DNA from 2 places in the Serratia plymuthica genome. Region 1 is predicted to be linked to the other one. Evidence: riboswitches for the same ligand, from Rfam matches in the RefSeq annotation. Region 1 holds a riboswitch; the other holds the start of a gene.
The links. Region 1 has a riboswitch for thiamine pyrophosphate ahead of JK621_RS14585 (TenA family protein). Riboswitches for the same ligand answer to the same signal wherever they lie in the genome.

Region 1 (8,214 bases):
CACTATGTCAACGCCGACGCTTTTCCAGGGGATTGCGCCAGGATCTCTTTCAGAGAAAACATGAATCGGCCTGCCATCCAACAGCAACTGGTTTTCACCGGCCTCGACGCTGGCGGCCAAGGTGCCGGAAAGCGAGTCGTATTTCAGCAGATGCGCCAGGGTTTTGCTGTCGGTCAAATCGTTGATCGCCACAACCTGAAAGTCACTGCGCCCTAACGCCGCACGTAAAACATTGCGCCCGATTCTGCCGAAACCGTTAATGCCTACTTTGACCATGATCTACTCCTTCGTTATTGTCTCTGCCTGCCAATCTAGCCGGGAGAGACGCGTGGCGTAAATGACGTTTATAGATCAATTTACGCCAAATTGCGGGAGTGAAAACGATCGCGGTACTCGGTAGGCGTCAATTGCAGGTTTCTTTCGAACACGCGCCGCAGGTTGAGACCATTGCCGAAGCCGGTGGTCACGGCGATATGCTCGATGCCTTCCGCACTCTGCTCCAGACGCTGCCTGGCGGTATGCAAACGCCCTTCTTCAACGAATTTAGCGGGGGAGATGCCGGTCTCGCGGGTGAAAACGCGCGTAAAGTTTCGCGGGCTCATGGCGACCTTTTCGGCCAGTTTCTCAACGGAAAGATCGCCGTCCAGGTTTTCCAGGATCCAGGACTGGAGATCGCGGATCGGGCCAGGCGTTTTGGCCTGATTCAACGGATAACGGCTGAACTGCAACTGGCCGCCGGGGCGACGAAGAAACATCACCAGGTCTTGCGCCACTTCGCGCGCCTGAATAAAACCGTAATCGTCTTCAACCAGCGCCAGGGTGAGATCGAAACCCGAGCTGACGCCGCCGGAGGTCCAGACGGGACCGTCCTGAACGTAGATCGGCCCGTTTTCGACCTTCACCTTCGGGAAACGGGATTGCAGGGTATCCAGCAAGCGCCAGTGTGTCGTCGCCCGGCGCCCTTCGAGCAAACCGGCCTCGGCAAGCAGCAAAGCCCCGCCGCAAACGGAAGCAATGCGGCGTGCGTTGGGGGCGGCGCGACGGAGCCAGCCTGCGACAAACGTGCCTTCTTCTTCGGTCGCCCCCTTTCCGGTGACAATGACAGTGTCACGTTTCTGTTCAGGGTCGAGATCGGAAAGACGGTGATCGGCCAGCAAATTCAATCCGGATGACCCATGCACCACCCGATGAGATTGCGTGGTGGCGACCTCAATCCGATAGAGCGGAGCGGCGTCAGGCCTCAAGCGATTGGCTTGCATCAGGATGTCGGCGATACCCGCCGACTCAAACAGCATGCCCCCTTCGGGGACGATAATCAGGAATGTATGCATGGCCTTAAAATACAATTTGGGCAAAATAAGTCAATAACGCACATTCCATATCGCCCTGGCCGCCACCGGCTTCCCGCTCAGGATATCGCCAGCGCAACGCCCGTCACGCGTTCAAGTTCCGCCAACAGCGCATCCTGAAAAGCCGGATCGCGCGCGGCGGCATGCGGTTCCAGACGGCGCTGGTGATGCCAATAACCGCCGGAAACGCCGGCCTGCGCATCTGCGCCGGCCACCAGCCACTCCTGCGTCAGGTGCCCCAGGCGCAGATCGTCGGGGGCGTTTTCGCCGCCCATCTTGGTCGGCACCCAACCGGGATCGACCGCGCTGCTGACCACGCCCGGCCAACGGCGGGCTACGGCGGCGGCGAGCGCCGTCACAAATAGCTTGCTGTCCGAATAAGAGACGCCGGTCTGCCCGCGCCAGTCCACCTTTTCCAGCGCGGCGCGGCCGTCAAAATGCATGCTGCTGCTCAAATACACCAAACGCGCCGGGCGAGCGATAAGCGCCGTCAACAGATAAGGAGCAATCACGTTGACCGCCAGCACCTGCGGCCCGGTGAAAACGCCGGCATTGTGAATGACCGCATCTGGACGCCCGATGCGGTTTACCTGTTCGGCCACCTCCCGGGTCTGCTGCAGATCAGACAAATCGCCGGTGACCGCCAGCGCGCCGCGGTCCAGCAAATCGCGCACGCCGTGGAGCCGGCCAGGCTCACGCGCGTGAACGATCACCTGATGCCCTTCGCCCAGCAGGGTTTCCGCCGCCGCGCGCCCCAGCCCGTCCGCCGAGCCGGTAATGAAAATACGGGACATGGTCAGCTTCCTTTTATTTTTGAAACCTCAACGCCAGCCCAGCGCCGGGGCGACATGGCTGAGGATCGACTCAATCACGTGCGCGTTGTAATCGACGCCCAACTGGTTAGGCACGGTCAACAGCAAAGTATCCGCTTCGGCAATGGCTTCGTCCTGCGCCAGCTGTTTGATCAGTTCTTCCGGCTCGGCGGCGTAGCTGCGGCCGAAAATCGCCCGGGTTTGCTGGTCGATATACCCGACCTGATCGCCTTCCTTGCCGCTGCCGCCGAAGTAGCTGCGATCCTGCTGGTTCATCAGCGCAAAGATGCTGCGGCTTACCGACACGCGCGGTTCACGCAGGTGGCCCGCTTCCTTCCAGGCGGCGCGATAAGCGCGGATCTGCTTGGCCTGCTGAATGTGGAAGGGTTCGCCGGTTTCGTCGTTTTTCAGCGTCGAGCTTTGCAGGTTCATCCCCAGTTTTGCCGCCCACACCGCCGTGGCGTTGGAGCTGGCGCCCCACCAGATGCGATCGCGCAGGCCGGCGGAGAAAGGTTCTATGCGCAGCAGCCCCGGCGGATTAGGGAACATCGGCTGCGGGTTCGGCTCGGCGAAGCCCTCACCGCGCAGCGCATCGAGCAGCACCTCGGTGTGGCGACGGGCCATATCGGCCTCGGTCTCGCCTTCTGCGGGCGTATAGCCAAAATAGCGCCAGCCTTCGATAACCTGCTCAGGCGAGCCGCGGCTGATGCCGAGTTGCAGCCGCCCGCCGGAAATCAGATCGGCGGATCCGGCGTCTTCCACCATATAAAGCGGGTTTTCATAGCGCATATCAATCACGCCGGTGCCGATCTCAATGCGTTGGGTTTTGGCGCCGACGGCGGCCAACAGCGGGAACGGGGAGCTGAGCTGGCGGGCGAAGTGATGCACGCGGAAATAGGCGCCGTCCGCCCCAAGCTCCTCTGCGGCGACCGCAAGATCGATGGATTGCAGCAGCGCATCCGCCGCCGAACGGGTACCGGACTGTGCCGAAGGCGTCCAGTGACCAAAAGAGAGAAAGCCGATCTTCTTCATGGGAGTGTTCCTCAGAGTCAACATTACCGGATTACAGTGCAAAAATGCCGCCGCCAGTGCCAGAGAAATCGTCGCGAACCGCACTAAACGAACCGATTGCCGCCCCGCCGCTCCCCCTCGTCCGAGCATTGTAATCAAAAAGCAAATATCGTATAACAGGCTCCTCCGAGGGGTGTCCTGTTACGGGCTGAGATGGCGCAAGCCGAACCCTTTGAACCTGATCTGGGTCATGCCAGCGAAGGGACGGGTCGGCAATCACTCTCGGTCATTGCCTGTTCATACCTCAGCGCGCCCGGATCTCCACTCACTTTTGGAGGTCCCATGTTTACTCCCCTTTTCGAGAACGGTCTTTACGGACGGCTGCGCCAACAGGCGGGCGCGGACTGGCAGGACTACGTTGCCCACCCTTTTATTCAGCAACTGGCCGCCGGCACGCTGCCTGAATCGGCGTTCCGCCGCTATCTGACCCAGGATTATCTGTTCCTGATCCACTTCGCCCGTGCCTACGCCCTGCTGGTAAGCAAGCTGCGCACGCTGCCGGAGATGCGCGCGGCCACCGCTTCGCTCAATGCCATCGTCGCCGAGCTGCCTTTGCATCTGGCTTACTGCGCCGGTTGGGGGCTGGGCGAACCCGAGATTGCCGCCGAACCCGAGGCGGCGGAAACCCTGAACTACACCCGCTATGTGCTCGATATCGGCCACTCCGGCGATGCGCTGGATCTGCTGGCGGCGCTGATGCCCTGCGTCGCAGGCTATGCCGAGATTGGCCTGCGCCTGCTTGACGACCCGGCGACGGTGATGGAGGGCAATCCTTACGCCTCGTGGATCCGCAACTATGGCGATAAAAACTATCTGGCCGGCGTGCAGGCGGCCCTCGATCTGCTGGAGCGCGTGGGCCACCAGCGTGGCGCAGAAAGCCGCTTTACCGAGCTTGCGGCGATTTTCACCACCGCCACCCGGCTGGAGTCCGCCTTCTGGCAGATGGGGTTGAACGCCTCATGAGTGACCGCATCGCGCCGCCCGGCATTCAGGTGCGGGATCTCAGCCTGCGCTTTGGCCGGCAGGTGATTTTCGATCGGCTGAGTTTCGAGATTGCCGGCGGCAGCGTCGTCGCCCTGCTCGGCGCCAGCGGCGCAGGCAAAACCAGCCTGCTGAAGATTATCGCCGGGCTGATGCAGCCTACCGCCGGTGAAGTGACCGGCAGCGACGGCCTGCCGATAGCCGGCCGCATCGCCTATATGGGGCAAAAAGACCTGCTCTATCCGTGGCTGACCGTCGCCGAAAATATCAGCCTCGGCGCGCGGCTGCGCGGTGAAAAAGCCGACCGGGAATGGGCCGCGCATCTGCTCGAGCGCGTTGGGCTGAGCGGTTACGCCAAGGCTCTGCCCTCGGCGTTGTCCGGCGGCATGCGCCAGCGCGCCGCCATCGCGCGCACGCTGTATGAACGCCAGCCGATTGTGCTGATGGACGAGCCCTTCTCGGCGCTGGACGCCATTACCCGCGCCATGATCCAAACCCTGGCGGCCGAGCTGTTGGCGCAGCATACCGTGCTGCTGATTACCCATGATCCGATGGAAGCCTGTCGCCTGAGCCACCGCCTGCTGGTGCTCTCCCGCTACCCCGCCGGCATTGACGATACGCATGTCATCAGCGGCCTGCCGCCGCGCGCGCCGGACGATCCCCATCTGCTGAAAAGCCAGGGCGAGCTGTTGCAGCAACTGATGAGGGCCGCCGAATGAAGCTACGGGTTGAAAACCGCCTGGCGCGAGTGCGCCGCAGCCTGACGGCGTTCGCCGGTTTGCTGCTGCTGTGGTGGCTCATCACCTTGGGCGATATTCCCGCCTTTTTGCTGCCTTCGCCTTCTGCGGTGGCGCAGGCACTGTGGAGCGGGCGCGCCTATCTCGCTTATCACACGCTGATCACCGCCTCGGAGATTGCCTGCGGGCTGGGGATTGGGGTATTGCTCGGCGCCGCGCTGGCGCTGTGCATGATCTATTCGCCCCGGCTGCAACGCTGGTTGATGCCGCTGGTGCTGACCAGCCAGGCGATACCGGTATTTGCGCTGGCGCCGCTGCTGGTGCTGTGGTTCGGCTTTGGCATGAGCGCCAAAGTGGCGATGGCGGTACTGGTGATCTTCTTCCCGGTCACCTCCGCGTTCTTTGATGGGCTGCGCCGGGTCAATAACGATTATCTCGATCTGGCCCGCACCATGCGCGCTTCCCCCTGGGCGCAACTGCGCCATGTGCGGCTGATGGCGGCGCTGCCGGCCTTTGGTTCCGGGTTGCGCATGGCCGCCGCCGTCGCGCCCATCGGCGCGATTATCGGCGAATGGGTCGGCTCGGCGGAAGGGTTGGGCTACGTGATGTTGAACGCCAACGCGCGCATGCAGACCGACGTCTGCTTCGCCGCGCTGTTTATTCTGGTGCTGATGACCGTCTTGCTGTGGATGACGGTGGATGCGCTGCTGCTGCGCCTGATCGACTGGGCGCCGGAAAACGACTGATATCCCCGTCATATGTCAAGTTACAGGTGTGTTGGCTGCCTTCCTGCAACTCGAACTGTTTAGGGTATAACCTTTGAATAATAAGGAACCAACCATGATTAAAAAGACCCTCTGCGGGCTGATACTCAGCGCCGCTCTGGCTGGCCAGGCCACCGCCGCCGAAAAACTGACGCTGGTGCTCGACTGGTATATCAATCCCGATCACGCGCCCATCATGGTGGCCGAGCAGATTGGCGCCTTCAAGGCTGAAGGCCTCGAGGTCAAGATTGTGCCCCCTTCCGATCCGGCGCTGCCGCCGCGCCTGGTGGCGGCAAAACAGGCCGATCTCGCCATCACCTATCAGCCGCAACTGCACTTCTTCGCCGATCAGGGCCTGCCGCTGGTGCGCGTGGGCACCCTGATTAACTCGCCGCTCAATACCCTGATGACGCTGGATAAAAGCATCACCTCGCCGGCGGATCTCAAGGGCAAAAAGATCGGCTATTCCGTCAGCGGCATCGAGCAGGCCACGCTGGCAACCATGGCCAAACATTCGCATCTCGACCCGAACGACATGAAGCTGATTAACGTCAATTTCCAACTGACCAGCGCCCTGCTGGCGGGCCAGGTCGATGCGGTGATCGGCGGCTATCGCAACATTGAAGCGCTGGAGTTGAAACTGCAGGGGAAAAAGCCGGTGGTGTTCAACGTCGAAGACTACGGCGTGCCGGCCTATGACGAACTGATCATCGTCGCCAACCGCGACGCGGTCGCCGAACCGAAGATCAAGAAATTCCTCGTCGCGCTGAAAAAAGGCAACGACTACCTGCAGGCTCACCCACAGGAAACCTGGCTGGCATTCGCCAAAACCCATCCGGAGCTGAACACCGAACTGAACAAACAGGCGTGGCAGGCGAGTTTACCGCTGTTCGCCACCCATCCGGCCAAGCTGGATACCGCGCGCTACCAGGCTTACGAGCAGTTCCTGTTCGACAATAAGCTGATCAAGAAAATCACCCCGGTGGAACAATACGCCGTGGAACTGCATTAAGGGTTATCCGCAAGGGCGCTGCATGCAGCGCCCCTCCCCCTGAACCACCAAAGCCCTAGCCAAGCGCCTCACGCCGCAGGGGCCACCGTCACATCGCCCTGGCCGCTGCGCCTCAGCGCCTGCTGCACCAAGCCGCTGGCTTTGCATCTTTCCACAAAACAGCGCACATACGCCGCCCCCTGCTCTTTACCGCGCGGCACCGCCATCGCCTGGTGAATCGCGGTAAAATACCCGTCCAGCACCCGGTAGCCCGGGTTTGCCGCAGCGGCGGCCAGCAGCGGTTGACGCACGCCCGCAGCGGCGTCCAACCCCTGTTCGAAGAATAAGCTTATCGCTGCGGGAGAAGTCTCCGCACGCACCAGTTGCGCCTGCTTTAAGGTGCGCGACAGGTACAGGTCATAGGCCGCGCCCTTGCCCACCGCAATGCGCAGGCCAGGCTTGTCGAGCTCGGCGACCTGGCGATAAGGCGCCTCTTGCGCCACCAGGTAGGTGCCTTCGATGATGACGTAAGGCGCGCTGAAGGCGATTTGCTCCGCGCGCACCGGTTCGATGGCCATAAAGGCGACATCCCAGGCGGCGGTTTCCAGCGCGGCGAAAACCTTGCCCGCCGCATCATAGGTCACCAGCTCCAGCGCCACGCCCAGCTCATGCGCCAGCGCGCCGGCCAGCGTGACCGACACGCCCTGCGGTTCTCCATCCGGCCCCCGTTGCGCCAGCACCGGATTGCCTAAATTGATCGCCGCGCGCAGTACGCCCTGCGGCGCCAAATCATCCAGTACGGTGGTGGAAATGCTCTGCATGTTTTCTCCTGAACAGGTTAATGCGCCTCGCCGGTCTGCAATCAGCGCCATTCATTAATGGTAGAGCCAAATGCCCGCTGAGCAATATTTCAGCGCTCCACGCCTCTCAGGAGTGACTATGGTCACAATATTGTCACAAATTTGTTCATTCACGCCTGGCGGCCCCCCCGTTGCGCAAACGCGCATTGACCCTGGCGCGTTCAATGCGCTATACCCGTCATACTTCGAGCCGCAGTAGCGTTGGTCGCCTTTACTCACCCGAATCACTTACTTTAGTAAGCTCATCGGGACTCGTTCAGTTACCGCCTTCCTGCAACTCGAATTATTTAGGGTGCATACCCTTCCTCTTTCGCGCTTCGACAGGGTCGGCAGCCTTTGCCAGGGCAGTTAAGATTTTCTTTTTATCAGACAGGGTACGGTGGATGGTTTCAGCATTAGTCTCGTTTGCACTTTTTTTAGCCTCAATTTTGATCTACCGGAACAAGGCCGCAGCCAACCGCTGGTGGCTGTCCATTTTACTGATCCTGCTCGGCAGCTATCTGATCCTCAACGTTATTCTAATCGCCAGTAACTATTTTACCGGCGACGGCATCACCGATGCGGTGATCTACACCCTCACCAGCAGCATGAAAGGGGCCGGCGTCAGCAAATACGTGCTGCCGTTTATCGGCCTGCTGGCGGTGCTGGC
Region 2 (8,214 bases), 1.7 Mb from region 1:
GCTCGGCAAGTGCAGGAAAGGCCCGATGCGCCTGCTTTACGTTTTAACGATCGTGCCTGGAGTTATGGTTCACTGGATGCGCTGACCAACCAGATTGCCAATATGCTGGTCGCTAAAGGGGTTGTTCCCGGTTCCACGGTGGCTTTACGGCTGGAACGCAGTGATTACCTTTTAGCACTGATTATCGCCGTTAATAAAGCGGGGGCAGCCTATCTGCCGTTAGATATCATTATGCCTGAACAGCGTGTTGCAACTTTGCTCCAGCAAACCGCGCCAGTGTTATTGATTCAGGATGACGGCAGTGACATCGATGTTATTGGCGAACAGGCTACACTTTCTCTGTCCACAGTGCTGGAAGCCGCGACAGCGTATCCGTCGAGCGGGCCGGAGGTGACGATCCATCCCGATGCGCTTGCTTACATCCTTTACACCTCGGGCACCACGGGTAACCCTAAAGGGGTGAAAGTAACGCACCGCGCGCTCGCGCGTTACATTGATGGTGTTCAGACACGTATTGGCATTAAAGATCCGTTGGTCTATCTTTCTGTCGGCCCATTGACCACGGATTTAGGTAACACGACGATTTTCCCGGCGTTAACCAGCGGTGGTTGCATCGTCATGTCTCCGCACTCTAAAGCGGAAGAAGCCCAGGAACAAATCGCGTTTATGGAAATAACGCAATTTGATGTTCTGAAGATCACGCCTTCGCATTTAGCCTCGCTGTTTGCTCTGTGTCAGGAACCCGCTCGCGTGATGCCAGAAAAAACGCTGGTGCTGGGCGGGGAAATGCTGAGCTGGGGGATGTGGCGTTTGTTCAATTCCTTCAGCCACGGTTGCAATATTTTCAACCATTATGGCCCGACAGAAACCTGCGTGGGGGTGATTGCTGGTGTTGTCGAAACTGACGTGGATGCGGCACTAGCATCTACCGTTCCGTTGGGGCAGCCATTAGACCATGTGCGTGCTTACATTGTTGATGCGTATGGCCATTTGTTGCCGGATGGCGCGGTTGGTGAATTATATATCGGGGGGGAAAGCGTCAGCACCGGTTATGTGTTCGCGGAAGAGCGGGATGTCGCGCGTTTTATTGCGGATCCCTGGCATGAAGGCTGCGTATACCGCACCGGAGATAAGGTCCGCCGCTTGCCAAACGGACGTCTTGAGTTCTTGGGGCGCATAGATCGACAGTTGAAAATCCGTGGATTTCGGGTGGAGCCTGCCGAGATCGAAGCGATTCTGCGCCGTCATGCAGAAGTACTGGATAGCTGCGTCATTGAACAGGGTGAGTCTGCCAGCGCACATCTGGTGGCTTATGTGGTGTTGCAGGACGGCTCGGTTGGTTTGCAATCGGCGCTGCGCGATTACCTCAGTGCGCAATTGCCGGACTTTATGTTGCCGTCGTACGTCGTTGCGTTGCCTCGTTTCCCGCTCAACCATAACGGGAAAATTGATATTTCACTCCTTCCTCATCCCGAATCGCTATATTCCGGCGATAACAGCCATTACGTGGCTCCGAAAAGTGACACAGAGAAAACTGTTGCCGGAATATTCGAATCGTTGCTTCAGGTCACCTCAGTCGGCCAGCAAGATGATTTTTTTGATATCGGTGGTCATTCACTGGTTGCAACAAGGCTGGTGGCTGCGATCCGTCAGCAGTTCACGATCCCTTTTAACCTGCGCTCTGTCTTTATGGATGCCACTGTCAGTGGACTGAGTGTGCAGATCGATACGGCGCTGGCACAAAAGCAGGAGGCAAAATGATGTTAACCGAAGCGCGATTTGGCGGTCGTCGCCAGGTAGTGAAAGTCTCACGGCATCAAGACGTAACACTGGTGCCGTTGGTGGATGAAACACGGCGGGGAAAAATGGTCATACCTGATCGTAAAGACGTTTCTGCGCACGCTTGGGTACTGGAACACCTGGAGCAGATGACCGAATGGCTGAACGCGCATGGCGCACTGCTGTTACGAGGATTTAACGTAACCGATACCGACGCTTTCCGTCAGGTGGTTGAGGCGACACGGGGCACGTTGCTGAACTACACCCACCGGTCAACGCCACGGAAAAGCATCAGTGCGGGGATTTACAGCTCAACCGAATATCCGGCGGATCAGCATATTCCTCAGCACAACGAGATGTCCTACACGCTGAACTGGCCCACGCGTCTATTTTTCTACTGCGCGGTTAAACCGGGTGAAGAGGGACAAACCCCTTTAGCGGACAGTAAAAGAATGTACCAATGCTTACCGGCAGATCTGATCGAACGCTTTGACCGGCATGGCGTTATGTATGTGCGTAACTATGGCCTAGGGCTTGATTTGAGCTGGCAGGATGTCTTCCAGACGGAGGAAGTCAGCGAAGTTGAGCGCTATTGCACGGAAAACGGCATCCAGTTTGAGTGGTTAAGCGAGGGAAGGCTTCGTACGCGTCAGGTTTGCCAGGCTACGATACGCGATAAACACAGCGGTGAGGGGATCTGGTTTAACCAGGCTCATCTATTTCATGTCAGTAGCCTCCCTCCGGAGACGGAGCAGGAATTACGTCTTGAGTTTTCTGAAATTGATCTGCCGCGTAACACGTTGTTTGGTGACGGTACTCCGATCCCAGCAGCGGATTTGGCCACCATTCGGGCGACCTACCAGCAGGAGGAGTTAGTCTTCGACTGGGAAAAGGGGGACATTCTGATCGTTGATAACGAGGTGATGTCACATGGGCGGCGACCTTTCAAAACTCCACGTTCCATTATGGTGGCAATGACATGATCGATTCAGGCAATTTTGAGGATGTAAAACGCGAGATTGAATATGCGTATCAGCATGCGCGTTTTTTCCGTAACCATATCGATGAATCGGGCATCGTGCCCGATGCCATTGACTCTGTACAGGCGTTTAAGCGCCTGCCCGTCACGCGTAAGATGCATTATCGAAAAAATTATCCGTTTGGCGTATTGGCGGCGGGTTACACCCTGAACTCACCACACGTCATGCGTTTTCAAAGTTCGGGGACGTCGGGCGAGCGGTTGAACAGCGCGATTTTCTCCTTTGATCTGGCGCGTCGGCAGGCTACCAGCCTGAGCGTAAATGAGAAGTTCAATTCGCTCTGGCTGCCCGGAAAAAAGCTCAAGCTGTGCCGTTATGCGCCGCCTAACTGTTCAGATGTCGAGTGCGGTATTGGCTTGAGTACAATGGAGGAACGTACGTTAGCAGATGGCACATTGGTCCTGCCGGTGGCGCATGATCTGTTGGCAACCCCTCTGCGGATGATCAATCAAGCACTGGATGAAATCGTGCTTTACAATCCGGATATTCTGGTGGTGGACCCCACGCATCTGGCATTTTTGACGCGTCAGGCCACGAAGCTGGGTAGAACTATTAGCAGCAGTAACAAATTGCACATCATCTGCGGTTACACGCAGTTGACCCACGTGGCGCGGCGGCAAATCACGCAGTTCTTCGGTGACGATGTGCCGGTGGGCAACATGCTGGGCATGTCAGAGTTGGGTTATCTGGGCTTTGAATGCCACCACGGGAGTCTGCATCTTAACAATCAGGATTATTTCGTTGAGCTGCTGGCAAATGGGGAGGACGTGCAGGAGAACCAGCCTGGAGAATTGATCATTTCAACTATCGATGATGGACTCATCCCGCGTATTCGCTATGCTACTGGCGATCTTTATCGCTTCGTCGCAGGTTCCTGTACCTGCGGTAGTACCTTACCCCGCGTGGTGATCGAGGGGCGAGTAACGCAGAATCTGCAGGTGGGGAATAGGAGTATTTCGCCGACTGATTTGGATGTTGCTGTGGGCGATGCTCCGGGGATCGACCTCTACAAAATGGAGCAAAACCAGGCAGGGAAACTTACCTTCCGCTTTATCGCTAATGAGCAGTTTAATGCGTTAACCCTGGCTCGAATAAAGGATGTCGTCGGTACGTTGATTGGCCACGATGATATTGAATATCTATCGGTAGATTATATCCCCTGTGAGCGTAGTGGGAAATTCCAGTCCTGTGTTTCTCAGTTTCATGAGGTAAAGCCATGAGCCATTCCCCGGTCTGTAAATCTGATTTCCCAGCCCTGCAGCAAGAGATTGACGGTAATAGTATTATTTATCTAGATAATGCCGCCACTACTCTAAAGCCTCGCGCGGTTATTAAGGCGGTCAGTGATTTTTATACCTTTAATGGAGCTAATATACATCGCGGTAAGCATCGACTTTCCGATGAAGCATCGAATGATTATGAACATGCAAGGTTGGATGTTTCTAACTATATTGGCGCGCAAGCCAATGAATTGGTCTTTACCGGAAATACTACGCATTCTCTGAATATCGTTGCGCATGGGCTGCAGCTAAGCAAGCAAGATATTGTCCTGGTCAATGCGGATGCCCACCATTCAAATATTCTTCCCTGGCGGCAAACAGCGGATGTGCGCTTTATTCGCACTACTGCGGAAGGGCGGCTCGATCTGGACCATTTTCGTGAGTTATTGCTGCTAAAACCAAGCGTTGTGGCATTAACTCACTGTTCAAACGTCACGGGGGTTGTGCATCCTGTCGGGCTGATGGTGGGGTTAATCAGGGCGTCCTCTAACGCTGTTATCGTCCTGGACGCAGCTCAGTCATTGCCGCATGAGCGCATTGATTTTCACCAGCTTGATGTCGACTTTGCGGCATTTTCCGCCCATAAAATGTATGGTCCAACAGGAGTAGGTCTTCTATATGGGAAATATGCCTTGCTGGAAAAATTGAAACCGTTGCAATACGGCGGTGGAACTGTCGATTGGGTTGATGCGAAAAAGCAGATAAATAGACGCGCACCATACCATCTTGAAGCCGGTACACCCGCTATCGCTTCTGTATTAGGCACTGGAGCCGCTGTGCGTTACTTGTTGCAGTGTGATGAAAGCCTGAGAAGTGCTCATGACAGGGCATTGTCAGAGGCGATGTTGAAATCTATTGCAGAACGCCCATTCCTGTCGTTACTTGGACCGCGCGATGCAAAGGACCGGCATGCGATATTTTCCGTGAAGTTTGACAGCAGTATCCCCGTAGGGGAGTTGACTCGTTTGCTGAGTGATTCATGGGGTATCATGTGTCGCAGTGGCTATCTTTGCGCGCAACCCTTTGTAACTGAAAAAGCACAGGGTGAAGTTATTCGTATTTCTGCCGGTGTTTACAATGAACTGTCAGAAATAGAAACGCTTTTTTCTGCTATTGATGAGCTGGCGTCCTGCGTGGGTTTGGCTACAATTTAATTTACTTTAAGGTGAGCATATACATGCGTTTTTTTAAAAATGATGAATATCTTGAAGTAGGTGAATCTACCTATATGTTTAATATGCTGAAGCAAGAGGCTCATCAGGCTCTTGTAAAAAATCCACTTATCAACCAGGTTTTGTATAAGTCTATTCTTGTACACTCGGATTTTAATGCGTCTCTTGCGTGGTGCGTAGTAGATAAACTGAATAAGGATGAAGATCGGTTTAGAGACTGGTATTTAATTGTCATTGAAATTTATAATAATAACCCCGAAATTATTAATCAGGCACTGTCTGATCTACATGCTTTCAGAGAAAGAGATCCTGCTTGCTACGGATACCTGCAGATAATGCTTTTTTTTAAGGGGTTTATCGCCTTGCAATGCTATCGCGTAGCTCATGAGTTATATTTCCAGGGAAAAAAAGAAACAGCGCTTTTTATTCAGAGTCGAATTTCTGAAGTTTTATCAATTGATATCCATCCTGCGGCAAAAATTGGCTCGGGTATTATGTTTGACCACGCGCATTGTCTTGTTATTGGTGAGACGGCTGTTATTGGAAATAATGTTTCACTATTTCACAGTATAACATTGGGTGGTACGGGAAAAGAACAGGGGGATCGTCATCCTAAAATTGGTGATAACGTTACCATTGGTGCTGGCGCCAAAATATTGGGTAACATTAATATTGGGGATAATGCCAAGGTAGCTGCGGGATCAGTTGTTCTAGAATGCGTACTTGAGGGTAAAACCGTCGCAGGTGTTCCTGCTCGTATTGTAGATGGGCAATAAAGTTTATGGCGGCCAATAGCTAACAGAGTCATCTATGTACCAAGATTGCGAGCAAGGGTAATTACAAACGTTAGTGCCGATAAGGCCGCTCGATGGACGGCCTTATTAGCAATTTTTTTGCTTTATTTTGTTGCATAGTTATCAGAAAAGTATTTAGTACTATATTTTTTCATCCGGAACCGTATAGGCTAATAGAATGATTCTACGGGATAAAGGGTGCGCAGGAACGGCTTCTCGGTAGGGTCTTGTTTGCATGGCATCTCCTTTTTATTTTTTTGACACTATAGCGCAATTGACCTCGCCGGCGGCAACCCCAATAATGGCCTCCTGACTCGGGGTGCCCCAAGGGGCTGAGATTTTACCCGTATTACCTGATCTGGATTATGCCAGCGTAGGGAAGTCTCGGTGCCCCAACCGGTACCCGCCTTCTTGAACGCCGGTTGGGAGGAATATGTTCGCTCGACCTGATGCTTTACCCGGCGCCCGCGCCGCGGCCTGTCTGACCCAATTCAAACAACAGCCCCCGCTGATTCACTGCCTGACCAACGAAGTGGTGCAGGAGCTGACGGCTAACGTATTGCTGGCGCTTGGCGCTTCTCCGGCGATGGTGGTGGAACCGACCGAAGCGGCGCAGTTCAGCCAACTGGCGGGTGCCCTGTTAATCAACATCGGCACTCTCAATGCCTCGCGCGCCGAATCCATGCTGGCGGCGGTAGAAGCCGCCAATGTGGCGGGAACGCCCTGGACGCTGGATCCGGTGGCGGTAGGCGGGTTGGCGTATCGCACCGCCTTTGCCCGGCGTTTGCTGGGCGAGAAGCCGGCGGCGATCCGTGGCAACGCGTCTGAAATTATGGCGCTGAGCGGCCGGCAGAGCGCCGGGCGCGGCGTAGACAGCACCGACGACTCGCTGGCGGCTTTGCCGGCGGCACGGGAACTGGCGCAGCTCAGCGGCGCGGTGGTGGCGGTCACCGGCGTGGTGGATTACATCACCGATGGCCGGCGCGACTGGGCGGTCGCCGGTGGCGATGCGCTGATGACGCGGGTGGTGGGCACCGGCTGCGCGCTTTCGGCGGTGGTGGCGGCATTTTGCAGCCTGCCGGGCGATCGGCTGGACAACGTCGCGACCGCTTGCCGGGTGATGTCGCTTTGCGGCGAACGGGCCACGCACCGGGCTGCCGGGCCGGGCAGCTTTACCCCGGCGTTCCTCGACGCCCTGTATCAACTGCGTGCGGAGGAGCTGCAATGAAACGGATTAACGCTTTGACCATCGCCGGCACCGATCCGAGCGGCGGCGCCGGCATCCAGGCCGATCTGAAAGCCTTTTCTGCCCTGGGGGCTTACGGCACTTCCGTGATCACCGCGCTGGTGGCGCAAAATACCCGTGGCGTGCAGTCGGTATATAACATCGATCCGGCGTTTGTCGCCGCCCAGTTGGATTCGGTATTCAGCGACGTGCGCATCGACAGCGCCAAGATCGGCATGCTGGCCAACGCAGATATCGTGCAGGCGGTGGCCGAACGCCTGCGCCACTACCGGCCGCCGTTCGTGGTGCTGGATACGGTGATGCTGGCGAAAAGCGGCGATCCCTTGCTGGCGCCGGAGGCGGTAGAGTCTATCCGCCGCGAACTGTTGCCGCAGGTGTCGATCATCACGCCGAACCTGCCGGAGGCTGCGGCCCTGTTGGCGTGCGCTCCGGCGGAAAATGAGCAGCAGATGCGCGAACAGGGCCGGGCGTTGCTGGCCATGGGTTGCCAGGCGGTGCTGATGAAGGGCGGCCACCTCAGCGAAAACGAAAGCCCGGACTGGTTGTTCAGCGCCGAGCAGGAACTGCGCTTCAGCGCACCGCGCGTAGCGACTCGTCATACGCACGGCACCGGCTGCACGCTCTCCGCCGCATTGGCTGCGTTGCGCCCGCGCTATGAAGACTGGGCCGGCACGGTCGCCGCCGCCAAGGACTATCTGCAAAAGGCCTTGCAGCAGGCGGATACGTTGGAAGTAGGGCACGGCATCGGGCCGGTGCATCATTTTCACGCGTGGTGGTGATTCAACTTTTTGCCGTCGTTGTGGTCAGACTGGATCCATGCCCGGCGTTCGCCGGGTACGAGCGGGTTTAACCAAGGGAGAAGGCCATGACAGGACAAAACGCACTTCGCAGCGCCATCTTTGG

Region 2: another riboswitch for thiamine pyrophosphate. It lies ahead of thiM (hydroxyethylthiazole kinase); the one in region 1 lies ahead of JK621_RS14585 (TenA family protein).

Annotation. Positions count from the first base shown of each region.
Region 1 covers NZ_CP068771.1:3,124,868-3,133,081, forward strand. Annotated here, with positions in the region: gene gap (type I glyceraldehyde-3-phosphate dehydrogenase) at 1-276, opposite strand, end outside; gene JK621_RS14570 (GlxA family transcriptional regulator) at 357-1,331, opposite strand; gene JK621_RS14575 (SDR family NAD(P)-dependent oxidoreductase) at 1,409-2,143, opposite strand; gene JK621_RS14580 (LLM class flavin-dependent oxidoreductase) at 2,171-3,193, opposite strand; TPP riboswitch at 3,352-3,454, shown strand; gene JK621_RS14585 (TenA family protein) at 3,515-4,195, shown strand; gene JK621_RS14590 (ABC transporter ATP-binding protein) at 4,192-4,932, shown strand; gene JK621_RS14595 (ABC transporter permease) at 4,929-5,696, shown strand; gene JK621_RS14600 (ABC transporter substrate-binding protein) at 5,791-6,726, shown strand; gene JK621_RS14605 (ABC transporter substrate-binding protein) at 6,795-7,526, opposite strand; gene opgB (phosphatidylglycerol--membrane-oligosaccharide glycerophosphotransferase) at 7,949-8,214, shown strand, end outside.
Region 2 covers NZ_CP068771.1:4,828,192-4,836,405, forward strand. Annotated here, with positions in the region: gene JK621_RS22415 (amino acid adenylation domain-containing protein) at 1-1,761, shown strand, start outside; gene JK621_RS22420 (TauD/TfdA family dioxygenase) at 1,758-2,762, shown strand; gene JK621_RS22425 (phenylacetate--CoA ligase family protein) at 2,759-4,039, shown strand; gene JK621_RS22430 (aminotransferase class V-fold PLP-dependent enzyme) at 4,036-5,253, shown strand; gene cysE (serine O-acetyltransferase) at 5,277-6,047, shown strand; TPP riboswitch at 6,371-6,462, shown strand; gene thiM (hydroxyethylthiazole kinase) at 6,499-7,293, shown strand; gene thiD (bifunctional hydroxymethylpyrimidine kinase/phosphomethylpyrimidine kinase) at 7,290-8,090, shown strand; gene JK621_RS22450 (inhibitor of vertebrate lysozyme family protein) at 8,177-8,214, shown strand, end outside.